DNA from 2 places in the Bradyrhizobium sp. 22 genome. Region 1 is predicted to be linked to the other one. Evidence: predicted binding sites of a transcription regulator. Region 1 holds the regulator's gene; the other holds the start of a gene.
The links. Region 1 encodes LexA, which represses DNA repair genes until DNA is damaged. Its sites were predicted from a motif close to TGTTCNNNNTGTGTTCNG; they were not measured.

Region 1 (5,438 bases):
CTGCGGAGCGAGGTTCTAGGAACTGACTACGATACTGCTGTTGCTCGCGCCGAAGGTGTTCTTTTGCCGGCGCTGGATAAGTGGTGGTCGGACTACCATGAGCGTGAGCTCATGTCGGAGATTCCTGGAAAGCCTCCGATCGACCTGAAGTCATCACCGCCATGGGTTGGCGTCTATCTTCTAATGCTAAAAGGGAAGGTTGTTTACGTGGGGTCGAGCCGACGGATGCCTAGGCGAGTAGAGACCCATCGCCTGAACGGACGTCCATTCGATGATGTGTTTTATATTGCAACTGATGAACATCAACGCCTTAAGCTCGAGGCTACCCTGATCAAATCTCTAAACCCAATTCAGAATAGGCAATGGACGAATGTCAATTCTGACGACGTCCGCTCCCGAACAGACTCCCGAGCAGCCCAGCGCAAGGCAAGCTAAGGCACGGCACACATTATGGATTTCGCAACAGCTATCCGAGCTTCCAGATGTCGTTTGCTGCAACGCTCGGGCTGGTGGCGCTGGTGCAGATCGGCATGCCGAACCTGCTGGCCGCGCCCGATCATTCGGCGACCGCACGCGTGGCGCTGTGGGGCGGCCGCGAGATCGCGATGCTGTTCCTGGCCTCGCTGATCGCGGGGCTTGCGACCACGCCCTATGCCGCCTTCCACTTCCATCGCGTCACGCCCTATGGCGTGCTCGCCAATCTCGGGGCGATGCCGGTGGTCTCAGTGCTGGTGATGCCGGCGGGGCTGTTGGGATTGCTCGCAGCGCCGTTCGGGCTCGATGGCGTGTTCTGGTGGTTGATGGGACTGGGTATCGACTGGATGGTCGCGGTCTCGCGCTGGGTGGCGGCGCTGCCGGGCGCGGTCGGCCGCATTCCGGCGTTCGGCATCGCGCCGCTGATCGCCGCGAGCCTCGGCATCATCCTGATGGGCCTGTTGCGCACGCCCCTGCGCTGGTGCGGTGCCGTGGTGCTGCTGGCTTCCATCGCCTGGGGCCTGTCCGCGCGGCAGCCTGATGTCCTGATTGCCGGGGACGGCGCCAGCGTCGCGGTGCGGGGCAGGGATGGGCGTCTGCACCTGATCAGGGCGGGCAAGGACGGTTTCCTGCTGAAGGAGTGGCTGGCGGCCGACGCCGATCCGCGCGATGCCGGCAGCAGCGCGTTGGCCGAGGGAGTGTCGTGCGACGAATCCGGCTGCGTGACACCGCTCGCCGACGGACGCCTGGTCGCGCTGGCCTCGCGGATCGATGCGCTGGCGGACGATTGCAGCCGCGCCGCGCTGGTGGTGACGGCGCGGCCCGCGCCGCCCGATTGCGCGGCGATGGTGGTGGATCGGCAGCGGCTCGCGCGCCAGGGCGCGCTGGCGCTGACACGGCATGGCGACGGATTTGCGGTTCAGGCGGTCAAGGCGAGAGGTGCAGACCGCCCCTGGTCGCCGGCGGCCGCCGGCGAGGGAGATTTCGAAGGAGCCCTCATGCCGAGGCCGGCTCCGCGCGTCCGCGACGCTACGCCGTCGGAGGCCGATCTTCAGGCCGAGGACTGAGCTTTGATCAGCCGATCGGTTGGCGCGTGACCGCCGCTCGACTGTCGGCGATGATCTCAGGCTTGTGCTCGCGCTCGCCGACCGGCTGCGTCACCGGCAGCTGCAGCACGGTTGCGCGCTGGCCTTCGACCAGCTGCGTCACCAGCACGTATTTGCCGTCAGGAAATTCGATCGCGTCGTGATGGCGATCGGGAATGTGCGGATCGATCTTGCCGAACTTGCCGACGCGGGAGTTGACGGTGCGCGTCCAGATCCAGCGGTTGTCGTAACGGACGTTGTCGGCGAAGGCGAGCTCCGTCCCCGGCAGCAGGCAGACCGCAACGGACAGATCGGCTTCGGAGGCGAAGCCGCGCGTCGAGGTGCCGCGGAAGGTTGTCGTGACGATCGTCTCTCCGACCTCAGCGGGACGCGTCGCGACGGCATGCAGGCTGTAGTCACACATCGGGTGCTCCTCATGCGAAGATGGCGACCCGCGTCTCGTCGAGGCGCAGGCCTCAATCAGAGTGGAAGCCTGCAACGCTCTGCTTGGTTATGGGCAAATCTGCGGCTCGCGTCCGCAGCGCGCGATCACATTATCTTTCCCGGATTCGATAGGAACAAACATCGCATCCTTGCATTTGGCCGGCGTATCAGCACTGCCGGCACGCGCAGGGCTATCGCATGTGGCGATGGTCACCAGCTGCCTCCGCAGCGTCATGGCCGGGCTTGTCCCGGCCATCCACGCCTTCCACGCAGCACAATGAACGTGGATGCCCGGGACAAGCCCGGGCATGACGACCTCTGCAAAATTCAAATGCGATTGCCCTGCACTCTGGCGGCGGAGCGAAATGGCCGCGCGCCTGCGCTTGCGAACCGGATGTCGCGCGGAAGAGGAGCCGGACGGTCAGCGCAGAACCAGAGGGACCATCCAGCCGGAGCGGACCAAGCGTTCGCTCCAATCTTGGATCGACGGTGCCGATCGAAAGCGCGCGCGGCGCTTGAAGCTCCGGGTATCAGTACTTCCGGTAAAGCCCGATCAGCTTGCCCTGAATCTTCACGCGGTTCGGCGGCAGGATGCGCACCTCATAAGCGGCATTGGCCGGCTCGAGTGCGATCGAGGCCCCGCGGCGGCGGAAACGCTTGAGCGTGGCCTCCTCGTCGTCGATCAGCGCCACCACGATGTCGCCGGTATCGGCGCTCTCGTTGCGCTGGATCAGCGCCATGTCGCCGTCGAGGATACCGGCCTCCACCATGGAATCGCCGCGCACTTCGAGCGCATAGTGCTCGCCCGTGCCGAGCATGTCGGGCGGGACGCTGATGGTGTGGCTGCGGGTCTGCAACGCCTCGATCGGCGTGCCGGCCGCGATACGGCCCATCACGGGCACCGCAACGGGCCGCTCGCCCTCGTCCATGGAGGGGCTGGAGCTGGCGCGGACCTTGCCGAGATTGCCCTCGATGACGCTCGGCGTGAAGCCGCGACGGGCGCCGGCGGCAGCCTGGAGCTCCGGCAGCTTAATCACTTCGATGGCGCGTGCGCGGTTGGGCAGGCGGCGGATGAAGCCGCGCTCCTCGAGCGCGGTGATCAGGCGGTGGATGCCCGACTTCGAGCGCAGGTCGAGCGCATCCTTCATCTCGTCGAAGGAGGGCGGCACACCGCTTTCCTTCAAACGTTCGCTGATGAACCTCAGAAGCTCGTATTGTTTGCGCGTTAACATCTCGACCAAAGTCCCCCGGTTGATGTCGTTCGATTCCGAGACGATGAGTTCAGCGATAAGCCGCTACATGCTCGAAACAAATCATGAACGGACACTATATGTTCGATACATGTTCCGCAACTGCTTAATTTACCGTGAACGGCGGCGAGCTCGCGGAATGTGTGTGGCCGTGCACTCAGACGGGGAGCCGCAGCACCTCGCAAGGGCTGCCGGCCTCGGCCTTCGGCGCGAACGGTGCGCGCACGAGAAGTACCTGTGCCGCAGCAAGATTCGCAAGCAGAGAGGAATCCTGATGGCTGACGGGAACGGCGACTTGCGCACCGTCGTCGCGCAGTTCCAGGCGCGCGCGCAGGTAATCCTCGCGCTGGTCGTTGGCGCCGAGATCCTTGCCCAGCACGGCGCGCTCGCGGCGATGATGAATCACTGAACGGCCCGACAAGGCGCGAATCAACGGCACCATGAACAGGAACGCGCACACGTAGGACGACACGGGATTGCCGGGCAGGCCGATCACGCGCATTGCGCCGAGCCGTCCGTGCATCATCGGCTTGCCGGGCCGGATCGCGATCTTCCAGAACGCCATCGAGATGCCTTCGCCCCGCAGCGCCTGCTGGACCAGATCATGGTCGCCGACCGACGCGCCGCCGGTCGTGACCAGGATGTCAGCACCGCTCTCGCGGGCGCGGCGGATTCCGGCGGAGGTGGCCTCCAGCGTGTCGGCGGCGACACCGAGGTCGATGGTCTCGGCGCCCTCGCTGCGGGCGAGCGCATGCAGGGCGTAGCCGTTGGAATAGACGATCTGGCCGTGCCCGGGCGTGGTGCCCGGCCTCACCAGTTCGTCGCCGGTGGCGAGGATCGCAACCTTGGGACGGCGGCAGACGGCGAGATCCGGGTGATTCATCGCCGCGGCAAGCGCGAGATCGCGCTCCGTCAGGCGGGTTCCCTTGCGCAGGAGCACGTCACCCTCGCGGAAATCGACCCCGGCCGGGCGGACGTGCCGTCCGGCGATCGCGGCTTCCTTGATGGTGACGCTGTTGCCGTCCGCGACAGTGTCCTCCTGGATCACGACCGCGTCCGCTCCGTCCGGGATGACGCCGCCGGTAAAGATCCGCACGGCTTCGCCGGCGCCAACTGCTCTCGCGAAAGGACGGCCGGCTGCGATCTCGCCAATCACCGTCAGCCGGGAATCGACCGTTGCCGCATCGGCCGCGCGCACGGCGTAGCCGTCCATCGCCGACATCGCCTGCGGCGGCTGCGTGCGGCGCGCCGCGACGTCATGCGCGAGCACGCGGTGATAGGCCTCGTCGAGCGAAACCATCTGTTCAGGCAGCGGCTCTGCACCTGCCAGCACCGCAGCAAGGGCGTCGGAAACCGGCATCAGGGCCACGGGCGAAACTCCTGCTCGCACATCGTTCAATAGGGCGGCGAGAGTTCTAGCTGACTGCAGACGCGAGGCAAAGCAGCACGCAGGATGATCTATCCTGCGTGCTCTCCGTGATCGAGCAAGTGCAAGTCCGCACACGTGATTCTAAAGGCGAAACGCCGGCATGAGCCTGGCCGACACTGAGCTGGCCAGCGCCACCCGGTGATGTGATCAAGGTGCCGTCGGATCGTCCGGACTGACGTCCCATGCGACGTCGGGAGGTTTGGGGCCCTGGTCCCTGTCGGGGAGCGGATCGGCCTGCGATTTCAGGTCCGCAGCCTTGCTGATCAGCTTGGCGGAAAGCTCGGAATCCGAGGTGTTTTTTGCGAATTCAAGCAGCAGAGAAGCTTGCTTGGTGAGATAGGTTTTGCCCAGCACGTCGATCAGTCCGATGTAGAAGTCCCAACAGACTCATGAGTCCGAAGGGTGGTATTCCGTTCCGGGAACTCCGTATAAAAATGCACAAAGGGATCAGGTTCCACAGTTTTTGTAAATTTGGTTCCGAACGCGGCTTGCAATTGGGCTGCTTCTAGCGACGGGCCGGGGTCAAATGCCCAACGCCTTCAATGCGTTCCCGACGTCGCGCGGCGATGTCACGTGCACGGCCGTCAATCCGCGCGCCCGCGCGCCCTCGATGTTCTCTTCGAGATCGTCGAAGAACACGATGCGCTCGGCCGGCACGCCGATCGCCGCGACGACATGGTCGAAAGCGTCTGCGTCCGGTTTGCGCAGGCCGATGCTGGATGACAGGTACAGCTCGCGGAAATGGCCGAGCAGACC
Region 2 (5,438 bases), on a different contig from region 1:
CGCCGATCAGGCCTTCGATCTGGCCGTCGAGATCGCGCACCGTGTCGGAAATCTCGTGCGTGGCCTGGCGGGTGGCTTCCGCGAGGTTCTTCACTTCGCTTGCGACCACCGCGAAGCCGCGGCCGGCATTGCCGGCGCGGGCGGCCTCGATGGTCGCGTTCAGCGCGAGCAGATTGGTCTGCTTGGCGATCGCCTCGATCGAGCCGGAGACCTTCGCCACCTGGGCCAGCGCCGAACCGACGGCGGACAGGCGCGCCTCGATCCGCTCCACCGCGGCGACGAGCTCCGAGATGTGGCTGACCGCGGTGTCGACGGCGCTGCGCGACTGCGTGATCTCGCCGACCGCAGCCGACGTGGTGGTTTGCACCGCCTGCGATGCATTGGCGATGTCGTGGTTGGCCGAGACCATCGTCTCGGCCGTCTTTTGCAGATGATGGAACCGTTCCGACTGGTTGGCGACGCGGTTTGCCACTTCCTGGACGTTGCCGGCAATGTCAGCGAGTTCCACGCCGAGGCCGCCGATGCGGTCGGCGAGCTGATCGATCAGCCGTTCGGCGAGCGTGCGGTTGGATGCGGTGTCCATGACGGCAAGTTGTGCGGCGGACATGTCCTGGGCTTCCTCCAATCAGGGCCGTTCGCCGGCCCTCCGCGGCATTCCCATTCCAGCGGCGACTTAGAGGATGATTCGCCAGCGGCGTCTTGCCTGAGCGTGCACTAGAGTTTGTAGGCGGTGCGGAATCCGCCCCAGTGCCGGCCCTGCACGCGGATCGGGACGTCGATCTCGCGCATCATCACCGTGTTTCCATTGCCCATGTCGCGCGCATAGGTTTGGACTAGGTACGATCGCAGGTTGCGCGCGGCGGCGAGCCCCGCCGGATCGTTGAACATCCGCCGGTTGCGGCTGTTGGCCGTATTCCAGGCGACGTCGCCCGGCCGCTGCGGATGCGAATAGATCCTGTTGTGCACCGGCAGGAAGCCGTTGCGGTCGACCATGGCGCAGAACGCCATGCGCTGGTCCTTTGCCAGAAAGGCTTCCTGGAACGGCGGCAGGGCACGGTCGGCCCAGTCGAGATATTTGGTGCGGTATTGCTGCGGATTGGTTCCGGCGATCTCGGCATAGTCGGTGTCGAAGAGGTCGTCGATCCCGACGTCGCCGCGGGCCACCGCCTGCTCGAAGATCTTGGTCAGCGCGCTGCCCGCCTCCATCGCGCGGGTGACGAACTCGGTGTTCTCCCCGTGGATCGACCAGAGCTTGTCCTCGATCTTTTCGCGGAGCTCGGCATTGGGGCTGGCGAACTGCGCGCGGGCGCCGGCCTTGGACTGCTCGACCACGCGCAGGCGACAGGCGCCGACGTCTTCGAGGGTACCCTCGATCATGGCTTGCGGTGCGAGCCGGCTGGCGTCCGCGCCGCCGATCAGCACGCCGTCCATCGCGATTTCATAGATCGGCATCACGCCGCGCGCGCTCTCGAACTTGAGATGACAGGGCAGCCGCTCGGTCTTGCGGCGGTCGTCGTGCTCGCTCTGCCGCAGCAGCACGGCGCAGCGCGACTTCAGCTTTTGTGCGAAGGTGGTGACGGCTTTGCCGGCGCTGGCGACGTTCTCGCCGTGGCTCTCGGCCGCCTTGGTCGCGGCATCGATCTCGGCCGCGCTCTCGCCGACCGAGACGATGAATTCCGAGGCGCTCGCGGCATTGCCGGAGACTTCGCTGGTGGTGGCGTTCTGTTCGGCGACTGCTCCGTTGACGGTCTCGAACACCGGGCGGATCGCCTCGATCGCCTGCGAAATGCGGTGCACGGCATCCGCAGAGCCGGCGGCGTCGCGCTGCAATGCGTCGATCTTCTTTGTGATCTCTTCGGTCGCGCCTTGCGTCTGCACCGCCAGCGCCTTGACCTCGGTTGCGACGACCGCAAAGCCTTTTCCCGCGGCGCCCGCGCGCGCGGCCTCGATGGTCGAATTGAGTGCGAGCAGCGTGGTCTGTCGCGCGATCTGCGCGATCAGATTGACGACGTTGCCGATGGCGGCGGAGGATTCCCGCAAGCGGTCGACATTGGCGCGGGCTTCCTGCGCCGCGGCACTGGCCGCGTCGGCGAGCTTGCCCGCCTCGCGAACCTGCGCCCCGATTCCGAGCGCAGACTGGGTGAACTTGTCGGCGGCATGGGCGAAGGTGGATGCGGTCGATTGCGCGGCGTTGGTCCGGCCGGTCAGGGCGTCGGTGCGGTCGCGGATGGCGGCCAGCGTCGTCGCGGTCGCCTCGGCGCCGCCGGCCACCGAATTGGCGGCGCGCTCGAGCTGCCGGATCATGGCGCCGAGCTCGAGTTCCAGCAGCTCCAGGATTTCCCGCGCCGAATCAGTCTCGGCCGCGGCAGCGGGCTCGGAATGGGCCGCCGGCTGCGGCGGCGCCGCCGGGGCGGCCGCAGGCGCAGCCTGGTCCGGTAGACGCTTCCGAAATAGTCCGAACGCCATCGGCTCTCTCTTGTCGGGGAATGGTCGGACGCTATTTTCGCAGTCCGGAATGAAATCAGGGTTAACAATGCCCGATCTCTAGGCACCCGGCCGTACCTAGGGCTACCTTTAGGGTGCTACCTTAGGAGTAGGAGATCCCTTTGATTCCGGCGGGTTGGCGGCCTATAAGGCCGCGCTTCCCACGCTCCACCTTTGGCTGACGATTTCCCAAGAGACCACGTTCCCAAGAGACCACGCATGGCCGGACATTCCCAATTCAAGAACATCATGCACCGCAAGGGGCGGCAGGATGCCCAGAAGTCGAAGCTGTTCGGCAAGCTGGCGCGGGAAATCACGGTCGCCGCCAAGCTCGGAACGCCCGACCCGGCCATGAACCCCCGCCTGCGCGCCGCCGTGATCGCAGCGCGCCAGGAGAACATGCCGAAGGACAATATCGAGCGCGCCATCAAGAAGGCGCTCGGCAGCGACGGCGAGAATTATGACGAGATCCGCTACGAGGGTTACGGCCCCGGCGGCGTCGCCGTCATCGTCGAGGCGCTCACCGACAACCGCAACCGCGCCGCCTCCGACATCCGCTCCTTCTTCACCAAATCCGGCGGCAATCTCGGCGAGACCGGCTCGGTCTCCTTCATGTTCGACCGCACCGGCGTCATCGAATACGACCGCAGCGTCGCCTCCGACGACGCCGTGCTGGATGCCGCGATCGAGGCCGGCGCCGACGACGTCGTCTCGGGTGAGGGCGGCCACGAGATCTACGCCTCGACCGAAGGCTATCGCGACGTCGCCAAGGCGCTGGAAGCCAAGTTCGGCGAGCCGCGCAAGGCCGCGCTGATCTGGAAGCCGCAGAACACGGTGGCGGTCGACGATGAGACCGGCGAGAAGCTGCTCAAGCTGATGGACCTCCTCAACGAGCACGACGACGTCCAGAACGTCTACGCCAATTTCGAGGTGTCGGACGCACTGATGGCGAAGATGGGCGGGTAGGGTACTCCCGTGTCCCGGACGCGCTGCAGCGTGAAGCGCTGCTGCGCAGAGCCGGGACCCATCGTTCTCCGAGTCCGGACGCCTGCTGGGCCCCGGTTCAGCAGCGCAGCACTCCGTGCCGCGCTGCGCCCGGGGCACGAGACCGGCTTTCCCCTGTTACTTCTGTTCTGTTTCTGTTTCGCTTCCGGCGGCCAGCCGCTATCACTGGCCCATGACTGCGCTCCCGATTCGTGGCCCCGTCCGCATCATCGGCATCGACCCCGGCCTGCGCCGCACCGGCTGGGGCGTGATCGAGGCCGAGGGCAACCGGCTGATCTACGTCGCCTGCGGGTCGGTGGAGCCGCCGGACGATTTGCCGCTGGCGAGCCGCCTGCTCGCGATCCATGAAGGGCTCGCGGCCGTTCTCTCCAGCCACCAGCCGATGGAAGCGGCGGTCGAGCAGACCTTTGTCAACAAGGACGGCGTCGCCACGCTGAAACTCGGCCAGGCCCGCGGCGTCGCCATGCTGGCGCCCGCAATGTTCGGCATCTCTGTCGCCGAATATGCGCCGAACCAGGTCAAGAAGACCGTGGTCGGCGCCGGTCATGCCGACAAGCAACAGATCTCGATGATGCTGAAGATTTTGCTGCCCAAGGCCGAGCCGCCGTCGGCGGACGCCGCCGACGCGCTCGCCATCGCCATCACCCACGCCCATCACCGCCAGAGCGCGGCGCTGCGGCTGAAGGTCGTCGGGATATGATCGCTCGCCATATATCGCCGCCGTCATGCCCGGGCTTGTCCCGGGCATCCACGATCTTTCTCGCTGAGGCCAAGGCCGTGGATGGCCGGGACAAGCCCGGCCATGACGAGAGAGAGGTGCCTCGCGCAGTCGAGCAATCCACATGATCGGCAAGCTCAAGGGCCTGATCGATTCCTACGGCGAGGATTTCGTCATCCTCGACGTCGGCGGCGTGGGCTATCAGGTGCACTGCTCCTCGCGCACGCTGCAGCATCTGCCCTCGCCGGGCGAGGCCGCCGTGCTGTCGATCGAGACCTATGTCCGCGAGGACCAGATCAAGCTGTTCGGCTTCCGCACCGACCAGGAGCGCGAGTGGTTTCGCCTGCTCCAGACCGTGCAGGGCGTCGGCGCCAAGGTCGCGCTGGCCGTGCTCGGTACGCTCTCGCCGGCCGATCTCGCCAATGCGATTGCGCTGCGCGACAAGGCCGCGGTCGCCCGCACCCCCGGCGTCGGCCCCAAGGTCGCCGAGCGCATCGTCACCGAGTTGAAGGACAAGGTGCCGCCCTTCGCCAATGTCGACCCGGCCGTGGTGCATCTCGCCGGCGCCGTCGACGACCAGCGCGCGCCGCGGCCCGTGGCGGATGCGATCTCCGCACTGGTCAATCTCGGCTACGGCCAGCCGCAAGCGGCGGCGGCGATTGCGTCGGCCTCGCGCAGCGCGGGTGAAGGCGCCGAGACGGCGCAACTCATCCGGCTGGGATTGAAGGAACTGGCGAAGTGAGCGACCCCAAAGCCAGCCGCATGGTTTCGCCCGAGCGTCGCAGCGACGATGTCGGCGACACCGCACTGCGTCCGCAATCGCTGTCCGATTTCGTCGGCCAGGCGCAGGCGCGCAAGAACCTCTCGATCTTCATCGAGGCGGCGCGCAAGCGCGGCGAGGCGCTGGATCACGTGCTGTTCGTGGGTCCCCCCGGCCTCGGCAAGACCACGCTGGCGCAGATCGTCGCGAAGGAGCTCGGCGTCGGCTTCCGTGCCACCTCGGGGCCTGTCATCGCCAAGGCCGGCGATCTCGCCGCCCTCCTCACCAATCTCGAAGAGCGCGACGTGCTCTTCATCGACGAGATCCATCGCCTGAGCCCGGCGGTGGAAGAGGTGCTTTATCCCGCGATGGAGGACTTTCAGCTCGATCTCATCATCGGCGAGGGCCCGGCGGCGCGTTCGGTGAAGATCGAGCTGTCGAAGTTCACGCTCGTCGGCGCCACCACGCGAG

Region 2: the regulator LexA is predicted to act here: its motif matches at 3,614-3,631, upstream of ruvC (crossover junction endodeoxyribonuclease RuvC).

What each region holds. Positions count from the first base shown of each region.
Region 1 is NZ_KI519399.1:3,514,823-3,520,260, forward strand. Features, by position in the region: gene K410_RS39600 (GIY-YIG nuclease family protein) at 1-435, shown strand, start outside; partial or broken gene K410_RS36955 (ComEC/Rec2 family competence protein) at 468-1,541, shown strand; gene K410_RS40395 (hypothetical protein) at 1,549-1,983, opposite strand; gene lexA (transcriptional repressor LexA) at 2,534-3,235, opposite strand; gene K410_RS0118020 (molybdopterin molybdotransferase MoeA) at 3,411-4,622, opposite strand; gene K410_RS0118025 (hypothetical protein) at 4,830-5,036, opposite strand; gene K410_RS0118030 (HAD family hydrolase) at 5,205-5,438, opposite strand, start outside.
Region 2 is NZ_KI519400.1:1,165,616-1,171,053, reverse strand. Features, by position in the region: gene K410_RS0130865 (methyl-accepting chemotaxis protein) at 1-607, opposite strand, end outside; gene K410_RS0130860 (methyl-accepting chemotaxis protein) at 715-2,466, opposite strand; gene K410_RS0130855 (YebC/PmpR family DNA-binding transcriptional regulator) at 2,704-3,450, shown strand; gene ruvC (crossover junction endodeoxyribonuclease RuvC) at 3,662-4,189, shown strand; gene ruvA (Holliday junction branch migration protein RuvA) at 4,332-4,949, shown strand; gene ruvB (Holliday junction branch migration DNA helicase RuvB) at 4,970-5,438, shown strand, end outside.